One region of the Nocardioides bruguierae genome, then DNA from elsewhere that is predicted to be linked to it. Evidence: predicted binding sites of a transcription regulator. Region 1 holds the regulator's gene; each other region holds the start of a gene.
The links. Region 1 encodes LexA, which represses DNA repair genes until DNA is damaged. Its sites were predicted from a motif close to TCGAACANNTGTTCGA; they were not measured.
Positions count from the first base shown of each region.

Region 2: the regulator LexA is predicted to act here: its motif matches at 2,724-2,739, upstream of M8316_RS16545 (DUF6504 family protein).
Region 3: the regulator LexA is predicted to act here: its motif matches at 2,638-2,653, upstream of recA (recombinase RecA).

Region 1 covers NZ_JAMJPH010000009.1:29,774-34,059, forward strand. Annotated here, with positions in the region: gene M8316_RS06440 (alkaline phosphatase D family protein) at 1-619, opposite strand, end outside; gene lexA (transcriptional repressor LexA) at 1,332-2,072, opposite strand; gene M8316_RS06450 (LysM peptidoglycan-binding domain-containing protein) at 2,444-2,797, shown strand; gene M8316_RS06455 (hypothetical protein) at 2,945-3,271, opposite strand; gene M8316_RS06460 (ATP-binding protein) at 3,543-4,286, shown strand, end outside.
Region 2 covers NZ_JAMJPH010000029.1:31,782-36,067, reverse strand. Annotated here, with positions in the region: gene M8316_RS16565 (phytoene desaturase family protein) at 1-969, opposite strand, end outside; gene M8316_RS16560 (MOSC domain-containing protein) at 1,024-1,494, opposite strand; gene M8316_RS16555 (YbaK/EbsC family protein) at 1,491-2,039, opposite strand; gene M8316_RS16550 (hypothetical protein) at 2,121-2,615, shown strand; gene M8316_RS16545 (DUF6504 family protein) at 2,772-3,137, shown strand; gene M8316_RS16540 (SAV_6107 family HEPN domain-containing protein) at 3,148-3,687, shown strand; gene M8316_RS16535 (endonuclease) at 3,817-4,286, shown strand, end outside.
Region 3 covers NZ_JAMJPH010000034.1:62,280-66,565, reverse strand. Annotated here, with positions in the region: gene M8316_RS18170 (hypothetical protein) at 1-105, shown strand, start outside; gene M8316_RS18165 (phosphoribosyltransferase) at 140-622, opposite strand; gene M8316_RS18160 (regulatory protein RecX) at 630-1,409, opposite strand; gene recA (recombinase RecA) at 1,424-2,485, opposite strand; gene M8316_RS18150 (hypothetical protein) at 2,724-3,185, opposite strand; gene M8316_RS18145 (molybdopterin-dependent oxidoreductase) at 3,182-4,286, opposite strand, start outside.

The DNA.
Region 1 (4,286 bases):
GCACCAGGTCCAGGTCGTCGCGGTCGGCGAGGCCGCGGTAGGCGGCGAAGTAGCCGGCCTGCCAGTTGCCGCAGGACACCATGCCCACGCGCAGGCTCGCCAGGGCGGCGTCGTGGGACGGGGCGGTGCGGGTGCGGCCGGTCCGGGAGGTCTGCCCCAGGGCGGTGAAGCGGTAGTAGTAGGTGGTGGCCGGAGCCAGGCCGGCGACGTCGATCTTCACCGTGTGGTCGCGACCGCGGCCGGTGGTGAACCGGCCGCGGCGCACGACCCGGGTGAAGGCGCGGTCGGCGGCCACCTGCCAGCCCACCGTGGTGCGCGGCCCGATCCCGGAGCCGGGGGAGGCGTCCCTCGTCGGGGTCACGCGGGTCCAGAGGACGACGGCGTCGGGCAGCGGGTCGCCCGAGGCGACGCCGTGCCGGAAGACGCGGTGCCCGGCCCGGCGCGCCGCTGCCTCGTCGGCGTCCTGGGTCTGGTGGGTGCTGCCGGCCGCGGCGGCCGGGCCGGTGCCCGTGGACGCGGTGAGAGCGCTCGCGGTGAGGCCCGTGGCAGCGGCGCCCGAGAGCACCGTGCGGCGCGAGGGTCGGGCCGGCTGGGACTGGTCGTCAGCGGAAGTGGTCACGACTCTCGAACGAGGCACCCACGCGGACGTGACGCCAGGTTCCGCGATGCCACCGTCCGTTCACGCGGACGTCACCGCCGGGACCGAGGTTTGAGATCGTTCCGGTCGTCGAGGTGCCTGGCCGTCCACGGCTCCACCGGTCGTCGAGGTGCGAGGCCGTCCACGGCTCCACTGGTCGTCGAGGTGCGAGGCCGTCCACGGCTCCACCGGTCGTCGGGGTGCGAGGGCGTCCACGGCTCCACCGGTCGTCGGGGTGCGAGGGCGTCCACAGCTCCACTGGTCGTCGAGGTGCGAGGGCGTCCACGGCTCCACTGGTCGTCGGGGTGCGAGGGCGTCCACGGCTCCACTGGTCGTCGGGGTGCGAGGGCGTCCACGGCTCCACTGGTCGTCGGGGTGCGAGGCCGTCCACGGCTCCACCGGTCGTCGGGGTGCGAGGCCGTCCACGGCTCCACCGGTCGTCGGGGTGCGAGGCCGTCCACGGCTCCACCGGTCGTCGAGGTGCGAGGCCGTCCACGGCTCCACCGGTCGTCGGGGTGCGAGGCCGTCCACGGCTCCACCGGTCGTCGGGGTGCGAGGCCGTCCACGGCCGAGCCACGAGACGCCCGCACCCGAAGCCGACGCCGACCCCCGGCAACCCCAGACAGCACGACGCCGGCGGAGCCACCCCTGCCAGAGGGGTCGCGCCGCCGGCGTCCCGGGTCGTGCGTGTCCGTCAGAGGCGGCGGAGCACCGCGCTGACGACGCCGAGGATCGAGGCGTGCGTGCCGTCGATGGGCTCGTAGGCCTCGTTGTGGGGGAGGAGCCAGACCTGGCCGTTCTTGCGCGAGAGCGTCTTGACGGTGGCCTCGCCGTCGATCATCGCGGCCACGATCTGCCCGTTCTCGGCGGTGTTGGCCTGGCGGATCACGACGTAGTCGCCGTCGCAGATGGCGGCGTCGATCATCGAGTCGCCGCGCACCTCGAGGAGGAAGAGCTGGCCGTCGCCCACGAGCTGCTTGGGCAGCGGGAAGACCTCCTCGACCTGCTCCTCGGCCAGGATCGGCGCGCCGGCGGCGATCCGGCCGAGCATCGGCACGTAGGTCGCGGTCGGCATGGAGTCGCCGACGTCGGTCTCGTCGAAGTCCGACTCGTCGGCCGAGGAGATGGCCCGCGGCCTGGCGTTCTCCTGCGGCAGGAAGATCTCCATCGCGCGGGGGCGGTGCGGGTCGCGCTTGATGAAGCCCTTCTCCTCCAGCACCTTCAGCTGGTGGGCCACGCTCGAGGTGCTGGTGAGCCCGACGGCGTCACCGATCTCGCGCATGCTCGGCGGGAAGCCCCGGGCCTCGACCGCCTTCTTGATCGTCGCGAGCACCTTGAGCTGGCGCTGGGTCAGCCCCGCGGTCGACGTGGGGCGGTCCGGCAGCTCGGTGACCTTGCCGCGGCGTCCGCCGGCCTTGCCTGTCTCGTCGGCCATCTGCTGCCTTCCTCTGGCGTGGTTCCCGCTGGATGTGGGTCAACCGTAGTGCCTGGGAACGCCTGACCTCAAACGTCTGTTCGAACGGCGTGTCGCCCACCGTTCCGGGTGAGTGCGCAGGTGGATGCCGCTCAATCGAACGCGACTCCGTCGAAAATTCGTTCGGTCGGGCCCTTGCGGTCGTTCGAACACCTGATCTACCTTCGTACCTGTGTTCGATCGAACGCACGATCGAGCGGGACGCCGGCAGCGCCGGTCCGGCCGGGCGAGAGCACGGTCGGGGCCGACTGTCGGAGGTCGCGAGTAGACCTACCTCCCGCAAGGACGAGCACCCAACCGACACACCACTCCGACTTCCCCAGGAGACACCCATGAGCACCATGACGATCCACCCGCAGCTGGCCCGCACCGCTCCCGTCCGGTCCGCCCGGCCCGGCGAGCTCAGGCTCACCCGCCGCGGCCGCGTCGTGGTCGTGCTGCTCGGTCTGGCCCTGGCCGGCCTGGTCGCCGTGATCGGCGCGTCGATGGCCGCCGGCACCGACAGTGCCGTGCAGACCCACGACATCGTCGTCGGCACGGGCGACACGCTCTGGGGCATCTCCGGCGAGATCGCCGAGGAGACGGGCTCCGACCTGCGCTCCACCATGACCCTCATCTCCGAGCTCAACGACCTGGACGGCGGCATGCTCGTCGCCGGTCAGACGCTCGAGGTCCCGGTCGGCTGAGCCGACCGCCACAGACGTCGCCGGTCGCTTCGACCCCGGCCGGCGACACCGGGGAACGCCGAGGGGCGGGCCGCGTCACTCACCCGACGCTGCCCGCCCCTCTGCTCTTTTCTGTCTGCTCGTTCCTCGGCTCACCGTGCCGGGGCGCTACTTCTTCCGCCTGCCCCCGGGCTTCGTGTGGTGCACGGGGTTGGGAGCGGGGTTCGGCGGCGGGTCGGGGGAGTCCGTCGACGGCACCTCGTACGGGTTCTCCAGGGGAGCGTCGTCCGCCGGGGGAGGAGCCTCGTCGCCCGTGCCGGACAGCGTCCGCACGATCCGGGCCAGCAGCATCAGCCCGATGAACAGGCAGGCGACCGCGCCGACGCACGCGAGCAGGAAGAAGGCGAGCACGCCCTGCTCCCCGTCCCGCAGGCCGCGGCCGAAGTCGATCGCGGCCCACACCAGGTAGCCCCAGGCACCGACCGCCGCGGTCATGCCGATGGCGGGGAGCGCGAGTCGACGTGCGGTGCCGGACGACCCGCCCGGCTGCCGGGGTCCACGCGCTGGGCGAGGTGGCCTGGGCTGCTTCGGCGCGGGGGCGGCCCGACGCGCGCCGCCGTGTCGCCCGCCTCGTCCGGTACCGCCCTCTGCCACGCCCACAGTGTGACGGACGGGGCCAGAGTGTCGCCGACGCCGCACCCGTCCCGGACCAGAAAGGGTGACGAGGAAGCGTGCACAGGTGTCGGACACGCGTTAGTTTGCTGTCGTGCCGGAGGTCGACTGGGAGGCGTCGCCGCGTGGGACCGCAGGTCCGCGCGCCCCGTTGGGACGCCTCTCGCAGCTCGACGAGGCCCTCGCGGCCGCCGAGCACGTCGACGACGTGGCCCGCGCGATGGTCCGCGACCTCGGTGCGCTCCCGGGGGTCCGACGGGTCGGCTTCGGGCTGACCGAGGGCGGTGGGCGCCGCATCCGGTTCCTGCCCCAGGAGGCGCTGCCGCCCGACGGCGAGCCGCTGCCCTGGTGCCACATCGACGCCTTCGAGGACGTGCCGATCACCGCCGTCGTCCGCTCCGGGGAGCCGCTCCTGGCCCGGCTGGCCGACGTGCGCCGCAGCTTCGAGCACCTGGTCGAGCGCGAGCTGGCCGCCGGCTCCACGTCCCTGGCGGCGCTGCCGCTGCCCGGCACCGGGTCGCCCATCGGCGCCGTGGTGCTGTTCTTCGAGGCCGACGTCGAGTTCTCCACCCGCTACCGGGCCCTGCTGGACGCGGTGGCGCTGACCGCCTCCGACGCGGTGCAGCGCATCCGCGCCGGGCTCGCCCGCGAGCAGGCCGTCGAGCTGGCCGAGGCGGAGGAGGAGTCCGACTCCGAGGCGCTACGTGCCGCGGTGTCGCTGCCCGAGACGGCGAAGGCCCCCGGGGTGGCGCGCAGCTTCCTGCGCGAGGAGCTGGACCGCTGGGGCCTGGACGACGAGGTGGTCGAGAGCGCGCTGCTCTGCGTCTCCGAGGTCGTC
Region 2 (4,286 bases), on a different contig from region 1:
TCCGCGTCGTCCCTCGTGCACCGGGTGCAGCACGGTCTCGGCGTCGAGGGTCTCGCTGCCCTCCAGGCCGAGGTGCACCACGCGCGGGGGCAGGGCGGGCAGGGTGCGGCGCAGCCCCGGCATCAGGGCCGCGACGGCCGGCAGGGTGCGGGGGTCGGTGGCGAGCAGGACGACGTCGGCGTCGACGTCACCGGCGTCGGTGACCACCCCGCGCACGGTCCGGCGCCCCGGCTCGACCCGCAGGTCGGTGACGCGCACCCCGGTGCGCACGTCGACGCCGCGCAGCGGCAGCCGCGCGGCCAGGTGCTCGCCCAGCAGGGCCAGGCCGCCGGGCAGGGTCCAGGTGCCGAAGGTCTGCTCCAGGTAGGTGACGAGGCCGGCCCAGGCCGGCACCTCGCGCGGGTCGTGGCCGTCGGCGACGAACGGGTACGCGGCCACGGCCCGCAGGCGGGCGTCGGGCAGCGCCCGGCGCAGCGACCGGGCCAGCGAGGCCCGCGAGCGCAGCAGGCGCGCCGCCTCCTCGCCCGGGCCCGCGTCGGGCACCGGGTGCTCGAACGTCGGCCGCAGGGCCTCCCACGTGCCCGCGTACGAGCCGACGTGCTCGGCCCAGGCGCGGCCCAGGCCGGCACCCAGCGTCTCCACGGCGCGGATCGCCGCTGCCCTGCCGGCCTCGAGCCGCACGGCGGTGCCGTCGGGGAAGCGGTGCTCGCGGTGGACCTCCAGCGGCACCAGGTCCAGCTCGCGCTCCAGCGGCCGCCCCGTCTTGCGGAAGAGGTCGCGGACGACGGCGGGCAGGAGGGTCCGGTCGGGCCCCGCGTCCCAGGTGAAGCCGTCGGCCGCGACCGTGCCGAGGGCCCCGCCGAGGGTGGTGCCGCGCTCGAGCAGCACCACCTCGTGGCCCTGCTTCGCGCACCGCAGCGCCGCGGCGAGCCCTGCGAGCCCGGCGCCGACCACGACGACCCTGCTCACTGCGCGTTCCCCACCGTCCGGCTCACGGGGGGAAGGGTAGGGGCAGCGGCCGGGTCAGTCGCCGAGCAGCCCCTCGACCGGGTCGCCGACGCGCACGGTGCCCGAGGTCAGCGCCCGCAGCACCGAGCCCGCCCGTCGGCGCAGCGCCGCCTTGGCGCCCGGGCCGACGCTGGTCTCCATGAGCGCGCAGGGTGCCGCGACCCGCACGACCTCGAGCACGACCTGCTCGTCGGGGCGCGCGGGGTCGCCCAGGCGCAGCAGCGCCCCGGGCTCGGTGGGCACCCGTCCGTCCGAGACGGTGACGGTGCGCCGGGTGGCGCCGGGCTCCACCAGTGCGCCGAGGACGACGGCGGCCTCGGTGAGGCTCGGTGCCGACTGCACGCTCACGTGCCGGTGCCGGCTGCCGTGGTAGCGGTCGCCGACGACACCGCGGCCGGCCTCGACCACGATCTCGTCGACCTGCTCGGTCGGCGCGTGGTGCCGCGGGGCCAGGTGCAGCGCGGTGACGACCGGGAGGTCGCTCACGCCTCGACGTCCACGACCGGGGCGCCGGTCAGCGCCACGAGCTCGGCGAAGGTGGTGGAGAACACCGCGGCGGGGTGACCGGCCGCGGCCCAGACGACCGGGTGCCGCTCGAGCCACGGGTCCAGGTAGGTGGGGACCGGGGCGGGGTGCCCGAGCGGGGAGACCCCGCCGATCACCTGGCCGGTGTGCTCGCGGACGAACGCGGGGCTCGCCCGCTTCAGCCGCGGCACCCCGAGGCGCGCCGCCGTGGCCGCCACGTCGACCCGGTGGGCGCCGGAGGTCAGCACGAGGACGGGTCGGCCGCCGGCGTCCCCCTCGTCGCCGTCCCTCTCTTCCGGCACCTCGAACAGGAGGCTGTTGGCGATCGCCCCGACCTCGCAGCCCAGCGCCTCGGCGGCCAGCGCGGCGGTGTGCACGCCCTCGGGCAGGACGACGACCTCCCCGGCGCCCCCGCGCTCGGCGTGGGCCGCGCGGAAGCGGGCGATGCCCGGGTGCTCCTCGGTGGGCTGCCGGGTGGGGGAGCCGTCGGAGTTCTGCGTGCTCATGGACCTGACCCTAGAGTCAGGGGCAGTGCCGGACGTCCTGGCTGCCCGGGTGGGCGCCGCCGGCGAGAGGAAGGACCATCCGTGGAGGCACCCCGTCGGCCGGCGACCGTGCGACTGACCCTGATGCTCTTCGGCCTGCTGACCCTGCTGGGTCTGCTCGCCGTCGTCCTCGTGCGGGTGCTGAACCGGAACCTGGTGCTCAGCTGGGCCGAGGGGCACCGCGAGGCCCGCGAGATCGTGCAGACCGCCGGCCTGGACTACCTGATCGACGAGCAGCCCATCGCGGTGCCGCAGTTCTTCCCGGTGACCCTGGTGCTGTTCATCGTGCTGGTGCTGCTGCTCGGCGTGCTCACGCTGCTCTTCTTCGAGGGCAACCCGTGGGCGCGGTACGCGCTCACCGCCGTGCTGCTGCTGGTCGCCGTCGGCACCGGCGCCGCGATCCGCGTGGCCCCGCCGGCCACCTTCGTCGCGCTGGGCGTGGCCGGGCTCGTGGTGATCGCCGGCATCCTCGTGGCGGCCTGGACCCCGCCGTCCTCGCGCTTCCTGCACGACACGCGCCGCTACGTGCACTCCTGACGCACGCCCGCTCCGAGCGGCCGCACCGTCCGCCCACGACCGCCTCTCCCCGTCCTCGGGGGGAGGCGGTTGTCGCTGTCGGAGGTCCCCTCTATCGTCCTTCCTAGTTCGAACGGCCGTTCGAACGATGGCAGGGTCGGGGAACGAGGTGTGCGCATGAGGCGGTACGAGGAGGACGTGGAGGTCCGACGCGGCGAGGTGCCCGGGTGGCCCGGTGAGGACGGCCCGGCCCAGCTGCTGTGGCGCGGCCGACTGTGGCGGGTGCGCGCCGTGCTGGCCCGGTGGATCGAGACGACCGCCTGGTGGGGCAGCGGCGAGGCGGACGCGCTGCGCGGCACCGACGAGCCGACGCCCTCCGCGGCGGCGCAGACTCCGGAGGGCTCCGTGCTGGAGCGGCTGCTGGTCGAGCGGGAGTGCTGGCGCGTCGAGGTCGGCCGCGGCGCGGTGACCGGCGGCGGCGTGGTCGAGCTGTCCTTCGACACCGCCGACGGCCGCTGGCAGCTCGTCGGCTGCGCGGACTGAGGAGGCACGCATGAGCACCACACGACGACCCGCCCGCACGACGCGGGCGCGCGCACGCTCGGGCGAGAGCCCCTGGGTGGAGGCGCCTCCGCCGCACCTGCTGCCGGCCACGACGCACTCCTACCTGCTGCGCTCGGCCGACTCGATCGCCGAGGCGGTGACCGCCACCGACGTTGCGCTGCGCTACGCGAGCGCCCACGTCGGGGCGCTGCGGGCCGCGGCGGCCCTGCTCGCCGCCCGCGCCAGGCCGGACGCCGGCGCCCGCCGACGCCCGCAGAAGAGCGCCTGGGTGCTGCTGGCCGAGGTCGCCCCCGAGCTGGGCGAGTGGGCGCAGTTCTTCGCCGCAGGTGCCGCCAAGCGGGCCGCGGCCGAGGCCGGTTCGCGCCGCGCGGTCACCGAGCGGGAGGCCGACGACCTGGTCCGCGACGCCGACAGGTTCCTCGCGGTCGTCGAGCAGAGCCTCGGGCTGGTGCCGCACCGGCCCGTCGTGGTGCGGCTCGCCCAGGCCGGCGGCACAGCGGGCGGCTCCGTCGGGGGGATGGCGGGCTGACCTGTCGGCCCGCCGGCCGGGCCCACGACCTGACGTCTCGCACTGCACGGACCTGCAGGTCCGTGCAGTGCGAGAACAGGAGCCTGTGCCGCTCTGGTGCGCCGTGCTCCGAGGCGGTGGAGTGCGCTCATGGACCTCCGGTCGCGCCGTCGGGCGCCCCTCCCCGCAGCCCCGCTGCTCGCCACCCTCCTCACGGCCCTCACGCTCGGTGCGGCCCTGGTGCTCGCACCCGTGCTCGCCGGCTCCACCGGCGCCCTGCCCGGCTCGACGGCCCGGGCGGCCGAGACGACGCTCACCGTCGCGCAGGCCCGGTCGAGCCAGAGCGGGGCCTCCGCCACCGTCCGCGGGTACGTGGTCGGCCAGCCGACCTCCACCGACACCGTGGTCACCAGCGGATTCCCCAACGACTACGCGCTGGCCCTCGCCGACAGCCCCGGCGAGACCGACACCGACGCGATGCTCTACGTCCAGGTCACCAGCGCCTGGCGCAGCGACTGGGGCCTGGCCTCGAACCCCGACCTGATGGGGACGAGGATCGACGTCACCGGCAGCCTCACCGCCTACTTCTCGGCACCGGGCCTGAAGAGCCCCAGCGCGTT
Region 3 (4,286 bases), on a different contig from region 1:
GCCCCCAAGAAGAGCGGTGCGAAGATCAAGTACCGCCTGCGCATCCCGGCCTCGACCGCCTACGCCGAGACCAAGAGCGTCGTCTACACCGCGACGCGGTACTGACCGTCCGCGAGCGCGTGCGTCGCGCGGCGCCTGCTCAGGCGTCGCGCGGCGTGACGACCGGCAGGCTCGACCACGGGAAGTCGATCCAGCGGTCGGTGTGGCGCCACACGTAGTCGGGGCGCACCACGGTCCACGGCTTCTCGTAGACGACGGCCGAGCGCGCCTCGGCCACGTGGTCGCCACAGAAGTCCAGGACGGTCTGCAACGTCTTGCCGGTGTCGGCGACGTCGTCGGTGATGAGCACCTTCATGCCCGAGAGGTCCACGGCGTCCGGCGTCGGCGGGAGCATGATCGGCACGTCGAGGCGCTCCTCGATCCCGGTGTAGAACTCCACGTTGACGGCGGAGAGGTTCTTCACGCCCAGCGCGTAGCCCAGGCCCATGCCGAGCCCGAGACCACCGCGAGCGATGGAGAGCACCAGGTCGGGCTCGTAGCCCGAGTCGGCGACGGACTGCGCGATCTCGCGCACCGCGGTGCCGAACAGCTCGTAGGTCAGGATCTCGCGCTCGTCTGCCACGGCGACATCATGGCAGGTCCCACGGGGTGTCCTCACCGGCCGCCCCGTCGTCCCCCTCGCGGTCGGCCCGGACCTCCTCGCGGACGACCCGGTAGGCCATCTCGCCGCCGAACCCCTTGCGTCCGAGGGCACCGAGCAGCCGTCGCATGGCGACCGTGTCGTCGAGGGACCGCATCGAGCGCAGCTTCTTGCGGACGAGGTCTCGCGCAGCCGCCTCCTCGTCGGCCGGGTCGACCTCGTCGAGCGCCACCTTCGCGACGTCGTCGTCGACGCCCTTGCGGCGCAGCTCCTGCGCCAGCGCGCGGCGGGCCAGCTTCTTCGTGGGCTGGCGGGAGGAGACCCAGGCCCGGGCGAAGGCCTCGTCGTCGACCAGACCGACCTCCTCGAACCGGTCCAGCAGCTGCTCGGCCACGTCGTCGGGCACCAGCTTGGCGGCCAGCTTCTCGGCCAGCTCCGCGCGGGAGCGCGCACGACCCGTCAGCTGCTCGAGCAGGATCGCCCGGGCGACCTCCTCCGGGTTCTCCGGTGGGCCCGGCGCGTCCCGGGGCACGTCGTCCCCGTGCCGGCGTGAGCGCTGACCGCCGCCCGGACCCGAGGACCGGCGCCCGCGGCCACGTCCCTGGCCGCGCCCGCCGCGGGTCGAGCCTCGCTCCTCCGCGGCGTCGTCGGCGCCGGCCACTTCCTGGGCAGGTGCCGCCTCCGGGGCGCGACGCGTCCACGCGTCGACGCCCAGGGAGACGTCACCGGCCCAGGAGGGAGCGGGACGGTCCTCGTGCAGGTGACCCATGAGAGAAGGGCGACTCAGAAGTCGTCGATGCCGACCGGCTCGTCGGCCGGGGCGTCGACGGTCGGGCCGACGCCGAGCTTCTCGAGGATCTTCTTCTCCAGCTCGTTGGCGAGGTCGGGGTTGTCGCGCAGGAACGTGCGCGCGTTCTCCTTGCCCTGGCCGAGCTGGTCGCCCTCGTAGGTGTACCAGGCACCGGCCTTGCGGACGAGACCCGCCTCCACGCCGACGTCGATGAGGCCGCCCTCGCGGGAGATGCCCTTGCCGTACATGATGTCGAACTCGGCCTGCTTGAACGGCGGGGCGACCTTGTTCTTCACGACCTTGACGCGGGTGCGGTTGCCGACCATGTCGGTGCCGTCCTTCAGCGTCTCGATGCGGCGCACGTCGAGGCGGACCGAGGAGTAGAACTTCAGCGCACGACCACCGGTGGTGGTCTCGGGCGAGCCGAACATGACGCCGATCTTCTCGCGCAGCTGGTTGATGAAGATCGCGGTGGTGCCGGCGCCGTTGAGGGCGCTGGTCATCTTGCGCAGCGCCTGGCTCATGAGGCGCGCCTGGAGACCGACGTGGCTGTCGCCCATCTCGCCCTCGATCTCGGCACGGGGCACCAGGGCGGCCACGGAGTCGATGACGATGAGGTCGAGCGCCCCGGAGCGGATCAGCATGTCCGCGATCTCCAGGGCCTGCTCACCGGAGTCGGGCTGGGAGACCAGCAGCGCGTCGGTGTCGACGCCCAGGTTCTTGGCGTACTCGGGGTCGAGCGCGTGCTCCGCGTCGATGAAGGCCACGATGCCGCCGGCGGCCTGGGCGTTGGCCACCGCGTGCAGCGCGACGGTCGTCTTACCGGAGGACTCCGGGCCGTAGATCTCGACGACGCGGCCGCGGGGCAGGCCGCCGAGGCCGAGCGCGACGTCGAGGGCGATCGAGCCGGTGGGGATGATCTCCAGCGGGGCACGGGTCTCGTCGCCGAGCCGCATGATCGAGCCCTTGCCGTACTGGCGCTCGATGTTGCCGAGGGCGGCGTCGAGCGCCTTGTTCTTGTCCCCGGACTTGTCCGTGGTGGTCTTCGCAGCCATCTTCTGTCTCCGTCTCCCCCGGGCCTGACCCGGCTGGCCTTGTTCTCTCATGTCGTGGGCGACGCTAGGAGAAGGCACCGACAGTCACCCTCGACCCGCGGCGGGGCTGTGGACGACCGCGCTCCGCGACACGCTTGTGGACACAATCTAGCCCGAACAAGTGTTCGATCAACAACGCGGCGGACGGCGTGTCGCGCCCTCTCCCGACGCGACGGCGGACCGCCTGCGTCGCGGCGGCTCAGCGGCGCGGCCGGTACCGCGCGAGCAGCACGCCCAGCGCCGTGAGCGCCACCAGCAGCAGCCACCCCGCGAGGTAGTCGTGGTCGAGCAGCGTGGGGTTGTCCGGCGCGTTGGCGCGGCCGAACCCGCCGAGGAAGGGCACGGCGAGGAGCGTGAGCGACCCGAGCACCACCAGTCCTCCGGCCAGCGGCCCGCGCCACCTGCCGGGCAGCCACCGGGCTGCCGCGGCGCCCAGCGCGATCAGCACCCCCGAGAGCAGGACGTCGTGCACGAGCACCCCACCGGCCAGCCAGACGCCGGCGTCGACGAGGTCGCCGAACGACCGGCGGGAGACAAGCAGGAACAGCCCGTAGCCCAGGACGAGGACCCCGAGCGCGCCCAGCACCACCCGCCCGACCTGCCCCGCCTGACGGGGCCCGCCCGGCCCGTCGGCCACGTCCGTCCCCTCCCCCGCGCTCATGCCTGCGCCTCGAGCCGGTGGACCCACTTGGTCTGGAGGACCCCGGGCCGGTTGGGCGCGATGATCCGCGCCGGGTAGCCGTGGTCGAGGCTCAGCGGCTCGCCGGAGAGGCCCAGCGCGAGCAGGGTGCGCGGGTCGTCCGCGAAGTTGCCCGGCAGCCGCGTGGAGGAGAAGGCGCCCCGTTGCTGGAGGGAGTCGACGACGACGGCCGCGCCCGCCGGGGCGCCGACGAGGTCGAGCAGGTCGCGGACCCGCACGCCCGACCACGTGCCCTGGGCGCTCCACCCCTCCACGCACGCGATCGGCAGGGCCTCGGTGCGCTGCTCCATGGCCTCCAGGTCCGCCCGGCTCAGGGTGACGCTCTGCTCGCCGCGCACCACCTCGAGGCGGTAGTCCTCGCCGACGTCCGCCGGGTCCACCTCCGCGGCGGAGGCGGTGCGGTTGATCGGCACGCCCTGGGGGCCGTCGCCGGAGCGCACGCCCAGGACGGAGACGCGCCGCAGCCACGGCACGGTGGCGCCGGCGGTGGCGAGGACCGCCAGGCCCGCCGCCGTCCACGTGGCCGTGAGCAGTCCGCGCCGCGAGAGGCCCTCCTGGTCCTCGCTCCGGGCCGGGGATGCGGGCACCCGGTCCTGGGAGGTGTCCTCCAGGTCGGCGCCCAGGGCCGTGCGGATCACCGGCAGCTTCACCGCCACGTGCAGCACGACCGCGCCCACCGCCACCCAGGCGACGGCGTAGTGGGTGCTGCGGAAGGAGAACGCCCACGGGTACCACTGCGTGGAGTTCATCAGCCCCGTGACGAGCATGAAGATCGCCGAGGCGACGAGCAGCGCCACGCTGACGCGCTCGGCGGTGGCGACGGCGAGCCGGCCGACGCCGCGGGGCATCGCCTGGAACAGCCGCGGCAGCACCGTCCACAGCTTGACCAGGAGCAGCGGGATGGCGGCGATGCCGGTGGCCACGTGCAGGCCCTGCGTCACCCGGTAGCCCCAGGACGGGGACGTCGGCACGGGCACCGGCGGGTCGGGCAGCTGCGAGTAGTGGCTGACCAGGCCGGTCAGGAACGCGAGGCCGAAGCAGACGCCCAGCGCCACGCCGACG